One region of the Sporomusa sp. GT1 genome, then DNA from elsewhere that is predicted to be linked to it. Evidence: riboswitches for the same ligand, from Rfam matches in the RefSeq annotation. Region 1 holds a riboswitch; each other region holds the start of a gene.
What was found. A riboswitch is a leader RNA that binds a small molecule or an ion and turns the genes downstream of it on or off. The one in region 1 is predicted to bind cobalamin.
Positions count from the first base shown of each region.

Region 2: it holds a riboswitch for cobalamin, as region 1 does, so the genes downstream of both, GT1_RS21530 (TonB-dependent siderophore receptor) here and cobT (nicotinate-nucleotide--dimethylbenzimidazole phosphoribosyltransferase) in region 1, are expected to answer to the same signal.
Region 3: it holds a riboswitch for cobalamin, as region 1 does, so the genes downstream of both, cbiD (cobalt-precorrin-5B (C(1))-methyltransferase CbiD) here and cobT (nicotinate-nucleotide--dimethylbenzimidazole phosphoribosyltransferase) in region 1, are expected to answer to the same signal.
Region 4: it holds a riboswitch for cobalamin, as region 1 does, so the genes downstream of both, GT1_RS19455 (AAA family ATPase) here and cobT (nicotinate-nucleotide--dimethylbenzimidazole phosphoribosyltransferase) in region 1, are expected to answer to the same signal.

Region 1 covers NZ_BMBX01000007.1:63,377-67,572, forward strand. Annotated here, with positions in the region: gene GT1_RS10535 (nicotinate-nucleotide--dimethylbenzimidazole phosphoribosyltransferase) at 1-779, opposite strand, end outside; gene cobT (nicotinate-nucleotide--dimethylbenzimidazole phosphoribosyltransferase) at 772-1,818, opposite strand; cobalamin riboswitch at 1,940-2,126, opposite strand; gene GT1_RS10545 (ABC transporter substrate-binding protein) at 2,286-3,452, opposite strand.
Region 2 covers NZ_BMBX01000048.1:385-4,580, forward strand. Annotated here, with positions in the region: gene GT1_RS21530 (TonB-dependent siderophore receptor) at 1-1,677, opposite strand, end outside; cobalamin riboswitch at 1,869-2,050, opposite strand; gene GT1_RS21535 (MerR family transcriptional regulator) at 2,467-3,306, shown strand; gene GT1_RS21540 (hypothetical protein) at 3,470-3,802, opposite strand; gene GT1_RS21545 (ECF transporter S component) at 3,982-4,196, opposite strand, start outside.
Region 3 covers NZ_BMBX01000001.1:330,481-334,676, reverse strand. Annotated here, with positions in the region: gene ldhH (L-lactate dehydrogenase (quinone) large subunit LdhH) at 1-648, opposite strand, end outside; gene GT1_RS01765 (lactate utilization protein C) at 648-1,262, opposite strand; cobalamin riboswitch at 1,469-1,641, shown strand; gene cbiD (cobalt-precorrin-5B (C(1))-methyltransferase CbiD) at 1,753-2,847, shown strand; gene cbiE (precorrin-6y C5,15-methyltransferase (decarboxylating) subunit CbiE) at 2,826-3,458, shown strand; gene cbiT (precorrin-6Y C5,15-methyltransferase (decarboxylating) subunit CbiT) at 3,455-4,048, shown strand; gene cobM (precorrin-4 C(11)-methyltransferase) at 4,079-4,196, shown strand, end outside.
Region 4 covers NZ_BMBX01000030.1:15,653-19,848, reverse strand. Annotated here, with positions in the region: gene GT1_RS19460 (nitrogenase component 1) at 1-1,089, opposite strand, end outside; gene GT1_RS19455 (AAA family ATPase) at 1,076-1,891, opposite strand; cobalamin riboswitch at 2,247-2,429, opposite strand; gene GT1_RS19450 (ABC transporter permease) at 2,602-3,336, opposite strand; gene GT1_RS19445 (ABC transporter ATP-binding protein) at 3,336-4,097, opposite strand.

The sequences.
Region 1 (4,196 bases):
AGGGCGGCTGCACTGGTGACAAGGCCATCCAGCACTACGGCGGCCCGCCCGGCAGCCGCCCCAATAATTACTCCCACCAGGCCTGCCATTGACAAACTGCCTACTTTTGTCAATACATCCAGAGGATCCTGTTTATCAGGCTCATTTACCACCCAGGACCGCCGGATAATCACCCGCTCACGGCCGGTGAGGTTTTCCAGCGGCTGTTCACTATAGCAGGAGGCAACCGCCAAACCGGAAATTGTGCCGGCTATGCCCATTTCACCCAGTCCGATTACCTGCACACCGCTGGCGATGGCCTCTGAAGCCGTTTGGATTCCCACCTTGATGGCCTGTATTGTTTGCGTTCTGGTTAATGCCGGACCTTGCAGCATATTTGCCGTACCATAAGCAATTTTTTCATGCCGGACTTGCGCGTATGGCGGCAGCTCGGCGGCAACGCCGATATCCACCAGGACCAGCTTGGCCTGCGCATGTTCGGCAAAGCTGTTAATCACAGACCGGCCCTGGCAAAAATTACTAATCTTTTGGACGGTTGGTGTCTGCTCATATCTGCCTCTGGCTGCCAGGGCGGCTTCGCTGTCGGCAGCCATAATGATAATGCTTTTTTCCAGATTGCGGGGACGGGGATGGCCTGTAACCCCAGCCAGCTGCCGGGCGATATGTTCAAAAGAATGTAAACTGTTAAGCGGCTTGGTGAGGTTATCCAATCGCAGTTGACAGCGCTCCATCGCCTGCTCATCCAAGGGTTTGATGGTTGCCAGAATATCGTTAAACATGAGTCTGCCCTCCCCGGTTACTGTTATCAAGCAAGGTAACGGCTGCCTTCAACATGTCGATGGCGACTGAAGCGCCGATGCCTTCTCCCAGCCGGACCCCCATGTCGACAAACGCTTCCCGCCCCAGACAGCGCAAGGCAATGATATGGGCCGGTTCACCGGATAAATGGGACGCAAACAGGTATTCTTTGCTTACAGGCTGGATGGCATGGGCAATCAAAGCCGCCGCCGTGGTATTAAGGCCGTCAATTATGACAGCACAGCGATTAGCGGCAGCACCAAGAACAACCCCGGCAAGGGCTCCGATCTCAAACCCGCCAACCTTGGCCAATACATCAAGCCCGTCTTTGGCATCCGGTTTATTAACCGCCAACGCCTGGCGGACAATGGCAAGTTTTACCTGCATGCGGCTGTCCGATATGCCGGTCCCCCGCCCGGTAATCTTGTCCGGCTCCAGGCCGGTAAACGCACCGACAATGGCAGCACTGGCCGTCGTATTGCCAATGCCCATTTCCCCCAGGCTAAAACAATTGTAGCCTTCACTCACCTTACTGTTGACAATCTCAATCCCGGTTTCGATTGCCTGTACAGCCTGCTCCCGGCTCATGGCCGGCCCTTGTGTAAAATCCTGAGTTCCATAAGCAATCTTCCGGTGCCACAGTCCGGGAACATAGGATAAGTCACCTGCCACCCCAACATCCACCACCACCAGGTCAGAACCGCTGAAATTGGCAAAAGCGTTGGCACTGCCCCCTTTGGCGATAAGATAATTGGCTGTCATATGCATAGTAGTTTCCACCGGATAGGCACTGATACCCTGCCGGGCAACTCCATGATCTGCAGATGTTACCACCATGCAGCTGCGGGGCAGGCGCGGCTCGGTCTCACCGGTGATGCCTGCATACTGTCTGACCATGTCTCCCAACCGGCCAAGGCTGCCTGCCGGCTTGATCAGACTATCCAGCTTATCCTGTACCTGCTGCATAATCACAGTATCCGGGGCAGTAATTTTCACTAAGGTATCTTGCAGTAAACTCATAGCAACCTCCAATTATGTTAAGTAAAGAAAACACGGCTTGCGCCAAACCTTAGGCAAAAAACAGGGGGCAAAAATAAAAGGCTCTTTTGGGCAATCCCAAAAAAGCCTTCTTTTCCATGAAGGATGTAAAACGGTGTAAGGCAGGTCTCCTGGCTCCCGGTTCATCAATACTTACGCCTTCCCCTTGACGAGTGGCCTGTGTAAGCTCTCCTCCGGTACAGTGGCGGGCCCGCGCTTATGTATGGTGTGGCCATACTCAGACTTCCCTATTCTCCCCCGGTAGTAGTACCTTGTGTCACCATCTAATCTCAAATTTTAAGTGACACAAGATACTAGCCGGCGGCACCTTAACCGTATTATGCAAAATTTCCTTAATTATAACAGAGTCCTGTAAATACCGTCAATATGAACAGGCCGGGAATATTCCCGGCCTGTTTTCTGAAAGCATGATTATCCGCAGAACCTGGCTACGGCTTAATGGTGTCTTTAAAGACTTGCTTGCCATCTTTCATTTCAATAATAACGGCATTTTTCTCTGCATCATGGGTGGCATTTAAGGTCGTCGCACCAGTGATAGCAGCAAAATCTTTGGTGGCGGCAAGCGCCTCACGGATCTTAGCCGGCTCCACACTGTTAGCGCGTTTGATGGCGTCAATCAGCAGATTGGCGGCATCATAACCCAAAACAGCCAATGCATCCGGCACTAATCCATACTCTTTTTTGTAAGCTTCAACAAAAGCTTGTGAGGTGGGACTGGTGTTATCCACCGAGTAGTGGTTGGTAAAGTAGGTGTTATTTAACGCGGCGGCTGTGCCAATTTCTATTAGTTTAGGCGAATCCCAGCCATCACCGCCGATAATGGGAACAGTAATGCCCAATTCGCGCGCTTGTTTTACAATTTTGCCTACTTCCTCATAATATCCGGGCACATACAGCACTTCAGGATTAAGGGCTTTTATTTTGGTTAAAATAGTCTTGAAATCCTGGTCCTTTTGCAAATAGGCTTCTTTGGACAAAACCACGCCGCCGCCTTTAGTAAAGGCCTCTTCAAAGAAGGTGGACAGTCCTTTGCTGTAATCACTGCTATTATCCACTAAGATAGCGGCTTTTTTAAGGTTTAAGCTATTGAGGACAAAATTAGCTCCTACCGTCCCCTGGAACGGATCAATAAAGCAGACGCGGAAAGTATAGTCTTTTACCTTATTGGTTTTTTCATCCACAGTTACTTTCGGATTGGTTGCCCCTACTGCTAAAAGCGGAACTTTGGTTGCTTCAGCTACACTGGAGGCAGCAATGGCGTTCGAACTGGCAAACATACCTGTGATGGCGACTACCTTGTCCTGAGTTGCCAGTTTGGTCATAGCGTTGGCGGCTTCAGAAGGTTCACTCTTATTATCGGCAACAACGGCGGTTATTTGTTTGCCAAGCACTCCGCCTTTGGCATTGGCTTCTTTAATAGCCATTCTGGCACCATTAGCAGAAGAAGTACCCATGGTTGCGTTACCGCCAGTCATTTCATTTAGAACACCAATTTTGATGTCATTGGAAGCGGTCCCGCCGCAGCCTGCCATAACTCCTGCCATTAACAGCACAACAGTTAGTACGGCTACTAATTTTACACTTGTTTTACGCATTACCCAATTTCTCCTCCCTTTTTTTGACCCATAAACCGCTTGCTTTTTGCCAGGCTCGCACTTGGCCGGCTAATAAAAGCAACGATTTTTTATAAAGCAGACTTAGCTTCAGGTGGGGTTTTAACCCCATCTGAAGGTTAGTTCGCCCTTATCCGGGGACTTAGTCGCTCTTACTCCCACCTGGAGAGGTGGGAGTCTTAGAGCGAGTTAGTCATCGGATAAAGTAAACTTAGCTTCAGATGGGGGTTTTCAGCCCATCCGAAGCTAAGTCTCCCTTAACCAGAAAAAATTAGACTGCCTGGTTTTTTGAAAAATCAGGCAAAAAGTATACTGTCTATATACTTTTATAGTATTTTTTTAATCCTGTTTCTTCTAGTTCTACATTATATTACATTACCCAGGCTTTTTCAAGATAACCAACCATCACAATTACTAATTATCTTTATTTTTTTCACCATTTGTACTTCCTGCAAATACACACCCCTTATTCGTCCTCCCCTATTACCCTTTACCGAAAATTCGCTTATCTTTTTCGTGAAATAACCCACCTAGTACGTAGTAAATTTGGCCAAGAGACTTCTTTACTCATTTTACCAATCCGTGTTATTATAAACATACCACTTTATAGTTAAAGGAGGTTGTTAGTTTGCCGGGCAGAAATTTATCCATTGCTATTGCCGGAAGCTATAGGAAAAACATGCGGTCAGTGCCCTAGTGGGATAGTAGCTTTAGTTGGCGAAGATT
Region 2 (4,196 bases), on a different contig from region 1:
TTTTCTGTCCCAATAATTTTTGGTACTATTATTACCTTCAGCTTTTACTTTAGGATCTCCATAATTAATTCCCCAATTATACGACCAGCCATTCTCCCCGCTTATATCACAAGTTAACTCAACACCAGTGTTTTTAAAATCTTCATTTTTATATTTTGTTATTCCTGTGTCCTTATTCCATGTTGCACTAATATTATCTTTAATATCAATATGATATACTGCAGCCTTCCAACTATGGCCGCCGTCTACTTTTTTCCAGCCAATTTCATAATTGATACCGGTTTGTGGTTTTAATTCCGGTGCCGGCAACAGATCATATGTACTGCCGTACATTTGGCTAAAGGTAGGTAAAATAAACGACTGACTGACACTGGCATATATATTATCCTTTTCGCCCAGTTTATGAATAAATTGTCCGGAAGCGCTAAAATTGCTGTAATCTGCATCCTTCTCAGCACCGGCAGTCCAGGTTTCGCGGGCACTTAAAATAAAAGTATTTACATCATTGAGCTTTTGTTCCCATTGCCCATAAACACCAAAAACCTTTCTTTCCTGCTCCATCCTAGCCTTAGTAGTGTATTTAACCTGGTTAAAATATTCATTCTTATAATTAAATCCGAAAATAGCATTGGCCCTGTCATTGATCTGCCAATGTTTCTGGGCGTCAATCCCATAAGTCCTGTCCTTTTGATCGGTTTTATCACGGACGTAATTTAGAGTTCCGTCACTCTTGTAATATTCAAACCCTCTTGTAGTCGGCTTATTGTGATTATAATACAGACTGGCTTTTACATTTTCATCACTATATCTAAGCTGCGCTATATTATACTTGTTTTTATAGGTTTTATCATTTTGTAAATCGCCTGCTTGCGCATCCTTTAGTTTTCTCCAGTTATCGCCAAACCAGGTCTGATAGCCATTTTCATTGTCCATATAATTATACGAAAGCGATAACTTATCATTAAAATTATATTCTACTGATACACTGTCTTTATCAGAACCCTTAAAGGTAGTCGTTCTGCCCCCGGCAGTACCCTCAGTGGCTGAAATTTTATCCAGTTTGCCCCACCTTGTCTTACTGTAGCTCAGATTCAATTTCCCCATATTAAAGGTTGCATTGTGATTTCGCTGTCCATAATTGCCAAAACCTGTCGATACCGTATTCTCAAATTGCTTTTTCATAATAATATTGATAACGCCGCCCATGGCTTCACTGCCATACAAAACCGCGCCGCCGCTTTTCACAATTTCCACCCGTTCAACATTTTCCACCGGAATGGAATCCAAATAGTAGCTGCCGGACATATTAATCGGGACTCCATTTACTAATACCAACGTACCATTACTTACGCCGCGGATAATAATTGGATTGGACATAGTAGAATAGGGATTTCCATTAGGTCCAAAAGTAGTATAGGCAATACCGGAGATTTTTTGCAAAGCCATTTGTATATTCTCAGCACCGGTATTTTTCAAATCTTGATTCGTCAAAATGGTAGTAGATGCGGGAACCTCAACATCAGGTTTTTCAGAACGGGTAGCCGTTACAATTATCGAGTCAAGGGTAAAATCCTCCACTGCACCGGCAGCCAAAGCTGCCGGCCCTCCCCCACAGCATAAGCCGGTAATGATGGCCGTGACTAACATACGCTTTTTCAGAACGCTTTTCTTTTTCATCCTCATTCTTCCTTTCATAATAAAATAAAAAACTCCCGGCCATAACAGCCGGGAGGATTCTACAGCAACAGCCAAATAAAAACTCCTGGTCTAGAACCAGGAGCAAATTCAGCAAGACAACAAAACTCACCTGGAATATATTCCAAATAAGCTAATGTAACTGTAATCTCCTCCCCATCACTCGTGGGTAAAACGGCGATCTTTAGACAGGCAGTTCTCCTGGCTCTGGATCATAGCTCTCCCAAACCTTCCCAGGACTCTCATCCCAGTGGTATTTTGGTTTGCTCCCCATTACAGTGGCGGGACCGCGCCGGTCTTGCACCGGACTTCCCTATTAAGCCCTTTACAGGGCACCTGTCTAGCAATATTCAATTCACATCATAGAAAAACACTTAACTCAATATACAACTTCACTTCACCATTTTAGCAAACATTATCAAAAATCGTCGTTTTTAGAAGATATATGTCAAAATTTACTCTGGATTATAAGGGTAAACTATATACCGGTCATATAGTCAAGTCTTTTTTCCCAGGCCTGACCACTTTTACCATCCCGTTTTCCAAATGGTAACATTGCCGGTAGCATCCCATTAGCAGCTGTGAGCCACGTAGTTAACCAGATCTCCGCTCCTTTCAGCGTATTCCTTCAAACCATATAAATAAAAACTAACCTTTCTTGACACAAACCCAATTCATCATTAATAATGAGGATAAAAGAAGTTTTTATGTTCAACCATTGTTTTATGCACCTGGATTCCTATATGTAATAAGCGTAGGAGAATACGACATATGACAATTAACAAAGAAAACTATATTACCGCCGGTGAATTGGCCTCTCTCTATGCTATTCCCAAGCAAACCTTGCTTTATTACGACAAACACGGACTATTAGTTCCAGCCTATGTCAGCGAAAACGGCTATCGCTATTACTCGGTTTCTCAATATCTCTTGCTGGAAATTATTCTAAATATGAGGAAATTGAATATTTCCATTCAGGGCATAAAGAATTATCTGCAAAACCGCAATGTTGATAATTTCGAACAGATATTACTGGCGAAAGAAAAAGAATGCAATAAAATTATAGAAGATACACTAAACATCAAAAAGAGTTTACATTTATCTTTACAAACAATAGAAAAAATACGCAAAACCCGGTTCAATCAAATTCAAGTAAACTTTCAGAAAGAAAAAATTCTATTTGTCAGTGAAACTTTAACCGAAACCATGTCTTTGCGGGAACGGTTCAGGCTTCTGTCCAAACATAATCAGACTGCCTTCTCCAAAAAACACTTCAAGGAATTTACTACCGGCTGGATCATAGATAAAGATGATTTTTTTGCAGAAAAATTCAATAAAACAATACAATATTTTACGCCGGTTTCTCATTCCATTCCTAAGAAACACTGCTTTGTCCGTCCGGAGGGATTATATCTCACCATACGCTTCCAAGGAACTTATTACCAACAAGTAGCTTCCGTATATAAGGAAATCCTCGATTTTGTGCAGCGCAATGCCTTGCAGATTGTCAGTAATGTATATGTTTTCCCGCTGAAAAACCACTGGCTTACTACCGATACAAAAACATATATCAATCAAATCTCTTTTCAGGTGGAGTACACCACCTGCTAAAACAAAAGGCGGAATTGGGCTCAGTTTCTTTAACTAAGCTCAATTCCGCCTTTTCCATCATTTAGGGTATACTCAGGCATTTCGTGCTCCCTGAACTGGATCATCATTGCCTAAGCCTTCCCGGACTCATAGCTTTCATAGCCTGGCGTAAGCTTACCACCAGTTAATCCACTTTGTGATGACATTTTCCTGCCGTATTTCCCGAGAGAATATTCCGGTATATTTCATGAGCTTCTTCAGAAGTTTTGCCGTTTTCTAACGCCTTCCGGGCATGAATCACTGCGGTACGGTATTTTTTGTGTGCTTCATCTTGAGAAATATTTTCGATATTTTTAGAGTCGAAATTCATTACTTTGCGAAAAACCTCATGAATTTCTTCCGAAGTTTTCCCGGCTTCTCGCGCCAGTTGAACATGCTTTAGTGCACTTTCATAACGATGCTTGGCATGCGGTTCATTAGGAATTTGATACTCAGGATGCTTTCTTTCCGTACTCATTATTTTCACCTCCTTAAAATATAGCTTTTCTGTCTACTTTACTCTATATAGCGGTCATATAGTCAAGCTATTCTTCAAAAGTCGTTGTTTCACAACAAATACATAAACACAGTCTCCATATCTCACATGATATAGTTGAAGTGGGACAAGGGACCTGTCCCCTTGTCCCACTAATGGCTTTATCTCGCTTTACCGGCTGCAGGCAGGCGTTTATACAGCCAATGACACAGAACACCTCCGGCAAGGCCGGTAACCAGCTGTGGCCAGCTCATTGCCGTCTTGAGAAAAAAAGCCTGTCCGGCAGGCAGGGAAATAAAGCTGAAAATCCAGGCGGCAGAAAAATATAAGGCGGCCATTCGTCCAACAGACGCCAGCAGTACCGCCAGCCACAAAT
Region 3 (4,196 bases), on a different contig from region 1:
CAGCCCGATAGCGCCATTTTCAGCGATACCGAAGTTTGCGCCCGATATGCCCATATCAGCTTCCAGGAACTCCCCTCTGAGCGCTTGGCGGGCAGCCTGAACCATGAACGGAATATCGGTCGGAATTTCCTGCTTCAGTTCTTTGGAGAAGTAGCCGGCAACTTGTTCACGGTTTAAGTGAATGGCTGGCATAACCATATGGGACGGTTTATGACCGGCCAGAGAGATAATCCATTCACCCAGGTCAGTTTCTTTAACATGCAAGCCGGCTGCTTCCAGATCGTGATTAAGATGAATTTCCTCGGAAGCCATGGATTTGGATTTAACAATTCGTTTTACATTTTTTTCTTTACAGAGGTTTATCAAATATTCTTTTAACGCATTGCCATCTTTGGCGCGAAACACTTTAGCGCCCCGTTTGGCAGCTTCTGTTTCAAATTTATCGGCTAGGTTTTCAATATCGGCAACGGCGCTCATCTTCATTTGACGGACTTGTTCGCGCAGAGCCTCAATATCGGCAACATTTTCATAAGCTTTGGCCCTGGATATTGGATAGGCCTCCGCAAAGCGGCTTAATGCGCCACGCAGCACTTCATCCTGTAACTTTTCCTGGATTTCATTTTTTATATTACGATTATTCGCTTCCATTATTGCTTACCTCCGTTAACTTCTTCATCAACGGCAATAATGACAAAACGGCTGGGACCATGTACGCCGATTGTCAGTACGCGTTCAATATCGGCAGTGCGGCTGGGGCCGGTAATAAAGCTGATATAACCGCGGTCGTAGACTTTGGCGATTGTTTCCATAGCTTCTGTTATGCCGGGAACAATTCTATTGCTGTTCATGAAAACAATATGTAAAGGAGGCAGCATCGAGACAAGCCTGCTTTCAAACGCTAACGCATCCTGGCAAACACTGCCTGACTCGGCAATGCCAAACTCAACAGCGGAGATGCCAATGTCGGCACTTTCAGCATGCTCGGCGATATCTGCTTGTTCGGTGTACAGGCTTACACCCAGGTCTGTTAGGGTGGCATTAATTCCTGCTGCCTGTTGCAAGGGGCTGTCAACGGCTACTACTTTGCGGGCGTTGGTGTATTTGACTAAATTGGCAATGACTTCTTTGGCTTCAGCCGCTGTTTTGACGCGAAATACTTCGGCGGCCGCGTTTTTTGCCCGGGTTTCAAACTCCGGGAACAGGTTGGCGCTACAAGTACCGGAGGTAAGCGCATGGGTCCAATTTTCACTTACTTTTTTCAAATTCTCCACTCCCTTATAACCGAATTAATCGGTATGATGGTCTGACCAGTATACACTTCGTAATAAATAGGCTAAAACCCTTTTAAAAATTGACAAAAAACGCAAAAAATACAGAAAAATTTTTAGATTATTTAATTTAGATAATTCCTGCCTGGTAAGCAGGAAAATAATTAACTATATGGAATAATAGTACTAATCGCAAATTTGATACATGTAAGGGAATGGGTGCTTTGCGCTTAATAGGGAAGTCCGGTGTAATACCGGCGCGGTCCCGCCACTGTAATGGGGATGCTGCTTAATACATGCCACTGGGAAACTGGGAAGGCTAAGTACGCGAAGAACCAGAGTCAGGAGACCTGCCTGTTCTAACACATGCCGCTAGGACCTACGGAAGATAGGCAGGTGTGGGTACAATATTCAGGCAATCTTTACATGTTGTTTGGTGTTATACCCCCTGCTCAAGGGGGCTTTTTTATTGTCCGATAAAGAAATGCGCAAAGGGATAACCACCGGGACTTGTGCCGCAGCGGCAGCCAAGGCTGCGGTTATGGCCTGGCTGGGCCAGCCGGTGACTGTTCTTCAGGTTTTTTCACCACAAGGAGTCCTGCTGACAGTACCTGTTGCCGAAAGCTGGCCGGTTGCCGGCGGCGGTATGGCGGCAATAATCAAAGATGCCGGTGATGATCCGGATATAACCAATGGGGTTAGGATTATGGCAGAGGTCATTATTACCGATAAACCGGGAGTTATGATCAAAGCAGGTATTGGCGTAGGAACGGTGACCAAACCCGGGCTGGCTGTGCCGGTAGGTGAACCGGCAGTAAATCCCGGGCCGCGTTCCATGATTACCAGGGCTGTGACTGAGTGTTTGCCAACAGATAAAGGGGCTGTTGTGACAATTTCTATTCCCGAGGGAGAGAAATTGGCGACCAGAACGCTTAACCCCATATTGGGGATTGTTGGCGGACTGTCGATTATTGGCACTACCGGTATTGTTGAACCGATGTCAGAAGAGGCTTTTAAAAATTCACTTGTACCGCAGATTAGTGTGGTGCAGGCATTAGGCTATACAGATATAGTATTTGCTCCGGGAAAAATCGGACAGGATATAGCCATCAACCGTTGCGGCCTGCCGGCCGCTGCCGTAATCCAGACAAGCAATTTTATCGGACATATGTTGGAGAATGCAGTAAAATACGGCATGCGCCGGGTGTTGTTATTTGGACATCTTGGCAAAATCGTTAAAGTGTCGGCCGGCATATTCCATACTCATAACCGGATGGCCGATGCCCGCCTGGAGACAATAGCCGCCTATATGGCGCTAAACGGAGCGCCACAGACGGCCATCGAAGAAATAATGGCTTCGACTACTACCGAAGCTGCTATGCCAATCATCGCCCGGTATAATATGACCGAGGTTTATTCTGTACTGGCCGAAAGGGCCAGTGCCAGGGCAAAGCGTTATGTGTTTGGTGATTTGACAGTGGGAACCGTTATTGTGACTTTACAGGGAGATATACTGGGGCTTGATGAGACAGCCCGTGAAATTGGAGGCCATTTAGGATGGAATGTAGGTACCAGGTAGTAGTTGTTGGCATTGGCCCCGGATCGCCTGATTATGTACTGCCTGTCGTTAGCCGGAGGATTGCCCAGGCCAGAGTTCTGGTAGGCAGTAAGCGGGCGCTGGATACCTTTGCCGCAGGCGGTCAGGTTACCAGGATTATTGATAAAGATATCAACGGTGTGCTTGATTTTATTGAAGAACAGCTGGCAAGTCAGGATGTAGTGGTTATGGTGTCCGGCGACCCGGGCTTTTACAGCATGCTGGTGGCAGTCAGAAAACGGTTTGCGCCAGAGAGTATTACGGTGATTCCCGGTATTAGTTCGGCCCAATTGGCGTTTGCCCGGGTGGCCGAAGTGTGGCAGGATGCCGCTCTGATCAGTATGCATGGCCGTACAGCCGCTGATGAGGTACTGCGTTACCGGCCAGGCCATAAGCTGGGCATCCTGACTGACACTCAGCACAATCCGGCCTGCATTTCGCGCATCCTGTTAGCATTCGGGTGGCCGGAGGCGGCTCATGTCTGGTTATGCGCCAATTTGTCTTATGACAATGAAGTGGTGGCTGCTATGACCTTAGCCGAGGCCACAGAAACTCCCGGTTTTGAACATAGCGTAATGGTGGTGAAAGCATGAGTCACAGCTTAGGTATTCCGGATGAGCAGTTCATCAGAGGCGACATTCCGATGACGAAACAGGAAATTCGCATCTTAACTTTGGCTAAGGCCAGCATTGGTGCTGCCGACACTGTCATTGATATCGGGGCAGGTACCGGTTCGCTATCCATTGAAGCAGCGTTATTGGCCAGGCAAGGCAGGGTATATGCCATTGAGCGCGAACCCGAGGGGATTGAACTGATTAAGGCCAACGCCGCTAAGTTTGCGGCCGGCAATGTTAAGGCTGTGCTTGGTTCGGCACCGGCGGCGCTGGCCGGGCTGCCGGCGGCGGAAGTCATCTTAATCGGCGGCAGTGGCGGCAGGCTGCCCGACATTTTGTCCTCGGCCGATCAATTGCTGAAACCGGGCGGACGCCTGATTGTAACAGCTGTTACCGTAGAAACACTGTCTGCCGCTCTCCAGCTTATGCGGCAGCGTCCGGCCTATGCGGTTGAGGCTTGCTGTGTACAAGTTACCCGGATTCAGCCGGTGGGCACCAGTAATATGTTTAAAGCACTTAACCCGATATATATTATTACCTGTACTAAAGAAGGGCAGGCTGCCGGATAGGGAAACAGCCTGGATGAAGGGAGAATATCAATGAATGTATTTTTTGTAGGAGCCGGTCCGGGAGATCCTGAGCTGATTACCGTGAAAGGGCAGCGCTTTTTGGGACAGGCAGATATCATTATTTATGCCGGTTCGTTAGTCAATCCGG
Region 4 (4,196 bases), on a different contig from region 1:
GCCGGTTTGTTGCTTCAGTTCCTGATATAAATCAAGCTGCTGGTCCTTGCTCAGCACATCATCCAGCACCACAATGCCTGCCAAATTCAAATTATACAAAGAAAATAACTCCAGTACCCAGGCCGGATCAAAATACAGCAGCGGCCGTCCGAGATACAATACAATCCGCTTATCCTGCAACTGGCTGCTATACTCAGCGATATGCCGGTTTAACCGCTCTGCCTCCTGCTTAATGGCAGCTTCAGCCTGCTGCTGCCGGTTGAGAAACCGGCCTAAGTTCGTCAGCCATAAAACCGTCGCCTGCCAGCCTGCCGGATAATCCCCGTCAAAAGCAGGCACTCCCAGCATCTCCTCCAGTTCCAGCCCCAGCTTGCACATCCAGGGATTGGACTGTCTTGTCCCGCTAAGCGGTACAGTCAGGGCGGTAAACGGCACCCGTCTTATATCCTCCAGTGAAGCATATGCCGGAAAATGACAATACACTTTTAGGCTAAAATAGCCCAGCAAACGTTTAATTTCCTGCACATCCATGCCATTGGGGCCGCCGCGGTCACCCAAGAGGGTTACCGTATTAACCACCTTGGGCTGGGCAATCATAAAGCGCTCTGCCAGTATTTTTCCGGCATGATAAAACCCGGCATAATAGTCGCCGTCCAGGTAACCGTAACAGGGAACAGACATCACCGGTATGCCCAGCGCCGCCTCTGCCTCGCCTGCCACCGCAGCCGTATCATCACCAATCACGCCGGCCACACAGGAATTGGCAATCAAAATATAGGCCGGCTTGTACCTTTCGGCTGCATATTCAATACATTCCCTGAGCAAGCCGGCCCCGCCGAAAATCGAATGCTCTTCCGCCAATCCACTGATGATCAGTGGTGCCGAGTACTGCTCCGGCATAAATTGCCGCTTTGCCAGTGAACGGAAATGCATTCCCAAATCCATTTCCCGGCCGATATGCCCGCAGGCTTTAGGACTATGGTAAATAACAAGCGCGCCTTCATTGTGGGAAACGGCGCGCCATACGCCCGGCATCGCACAGCTGTAACCCCGTTTGCGGGCTGTTTTCGCCCGTTTATTCATCACCATAGTCAAGCACCAGCTCCTCTAATTCTGCAAAGGACATGGGGGTCGGCACACTCAGCGCCGTATTCTCACAAATAAAACCGGCTAACTGACGGTAAATCGCCGCCTGTGGCGAGTCTGCCGCAAATTCGATGACTGTTTTACGATGAATTTCCGCTTTATTAACAGTACGATCCCTGGGAATATAGGCGACTAAAGAAGTATGCAGCCGTTTGGCAAATTCCTCAAGCAACGCCTGCTCATTAGCAATGCCGCGGCTATTGCCGATAATGCCGCCAAGCCGCACCGCCCCCCGGGCAGCATAGCGGGCCACCCCTTTGGCAATATTATTGGCCGCATAGAGTGACATGAGTTCGCCGGAAGATACAATGTAAATATCGCTGGCATAGCCTTCCCGTATGGGTACGGCAAAGCCGCCGCACACTACATCTCCCAGTACATCGTACAGAATAATGGCATCTTCAGGCAAAGCCTGCAAGGCTTTCAGCTTTTCCAGTGCCACGATTATGCCGCGTCCGGCGCAGCCTACCCCTGGCTCGGGCCCTCCGGCCTCAATACACTGTACGCCGCCAAAGCCGCTATGTACCAAGTCCTCGGTCCTAACTTCCTCCCCATATTGCTTAACCATATCCAATACCGTCTGTGAACAAACCTTCCCTAATAAAAGGCGGGTGGAATCATTTTTGGGATCACAGCCAATTTGGCAAACCTTGTGCCCCATTTCCGCCAGTGCGGCCGATACATTGGCAGCTGTCGTAGACTTGCCGATGCCGCCCTTGCCGTAAAAGGCAATCTTCTTTTGCATATGCCTTATCCGCTCCTTGTTTTATCAATTCATAAAGAAAACATGGCTTACACCAAGCTTTTGGCGGCGTGGAAGCCGCTGTTAATCCTGCTCTTTAAAAAGTTATACACTTTAGCTGGAAAAAAAAGCGCGGGTCATAATAGACCCGCAAAAACATGAAGGAGTTAGAAGAAATGGCAACTAAATAAGAAACTCCCGGTCGCCATGGCAGCCGGGAGAATTCTACAGCATAAATCCAAATAAAAACTCCTGGTCTATGACCAGGAGTAAATTCAGCAAGGCAACACAACTCACTTGGAATACATTCCAAATAAGCTAGTGCAACTGTAATCTCCTCCCCATCACTCGTGGGTAAAACGGCGATCTTTAGACAGGCAGTTCTCCTGGCTCTGGCTCATAGCTTGCCCAAACCTTCCCGAGACCTTCGTCCCAGTGGCATACCTTGGGTTCACTCCCCATTACAGTGGCGGGACCGCGCCGGCATTACACCGGTCTTCCCTATTAAGCCCTTGCGGGCACCTGGCTCATCCATATACAATTTTCAATAAACGCAGATACATTATGCTACTACTATAGTATATTGCCTGGCAGGTTTTGTCAAGCGAATTCTACCGTGGGACAAGGGGACAGGTCCCTTGTCCCACTTTGCAGACTGCCCGGTGGTTGTCAGACCGACAATTCACCCGCTCCGGGGCAACCTTTTCTCAGACCTACTCACTATACCGGCTGTACAGCCACACACTCCAGGCAAAAAAGCAAACAGACAGTACTATCAGCGTGCCTGCCGCCCATACGGCCCCGCTATTCCAGTCAGGTGCCCGCAACAGGGCATTAAGCGTACCAATGGGCGATAACCGGGCAACTACAGCCAGCCAGGGCGGTAGATTCTGCAACGGAAAAAACGAACCGCCAAAAAATATCATCGGCGTAATAAAAAAATTATTAATCAGCGAAACATCGTCAGGATGCTTAACAAGCATGCCTACAACCACCCCCATGGCGGCAAAGCAGCAAGAACCCAGAATAAGGCCGGCGACAGCCAGGACATTTAACCCGCCTACCCCAAAAGCACCCCAGGCAATGACGAAAACCAGGCTGCCAAAAAATATTCCCCGCACCGAACCTGCTGCTATAATTCCCAAAACCACTTCCCAGGCAGCCACCGGACTTAAAACCACACTTTGAAAATTACGGAAATACAGCCGTCCTGTACTCACAGAGGATGCGGTCTGTTGAAAAGAGTTTAACAACACAGTGACACCCATAATACCTTTGGCCAGAAACGGTAAATAGCCGCCATCCACATTCACTCTGCCTCCTAACCCCAGTCCAAAAGAAAACAGATAAATAAAGGGAAAAACAATAGTGGAAAATACGTAGCCCATTCTGCCGATTTTCTTCCACAGTATAATCATTTCCCGCCAAAATACTGCATACCAGCCCATCAGCCATCGCCTTCCTTAACCAGTTTAATAAACATGGACTCAAGCGCCCCGCTTGCCTGGCCATTGCCTGTCCGCTGTTTAATGCCTGCCGGCGTATCCAACAAAGCAAGACGACCGGAACGCAGCATAGCCACCTGCTCACAGAGCTGCTCGGCTTCCTCCATATAGTGTGTTGTCAATATTATGCTTTTGCCTTCACTGGTCAAAAGGCGTACAATACTCCACAATTCCTGGCGGACGTCAGGATCAAGTCCCACGGTTGGCTCGTCCAGCAGCAGCAGTTCAGGCTCAGGCAGCAGAGCCCTGGCAATCAGTGTCCGGCGCGCGGTCCCCCCTGACAGCACCCCCACCTTTATATGCCGGCTTTGCTCTAAATTAAACTTTGTCAAAACCTCTTCCAGCCGGTGTTTAAGCCGCTGCACACCAAAAAGCCTGCCATAAACCAGCAAAACCTCTTCCACCGTCAAATCCCGTTCCAGGTTATTATCCTGCGGCACCAAGCCGACTAGTTTTTTAGCAGCGAGCGGTTCCGCCAGCCTATCAAGCCCAAAAATCCGCACCGATCCGCTTGTAGCGCGCGTCAAACCGGCAATCATCTTCATTACCGTCGACTTACCCGCGCCATTAGGGCCAAGCAGGCCGAATATCTTCCCTTGCAGTATTGTCAGCGACAAATTATCAACAATTTTTCGTCCGTCATACATTTTAGTCAGACCTGTTAACTCAACGGCATAATCAAAACCTGACAACTTCTCAGACATTTTCATCAACTACTTTCCTTACTCTCGAATCTTCTCCATGGCAAATTTTTGAAGCATGTATGCCCAAGCAGAAAAAAAACGCGGGTCATAATAGACCCG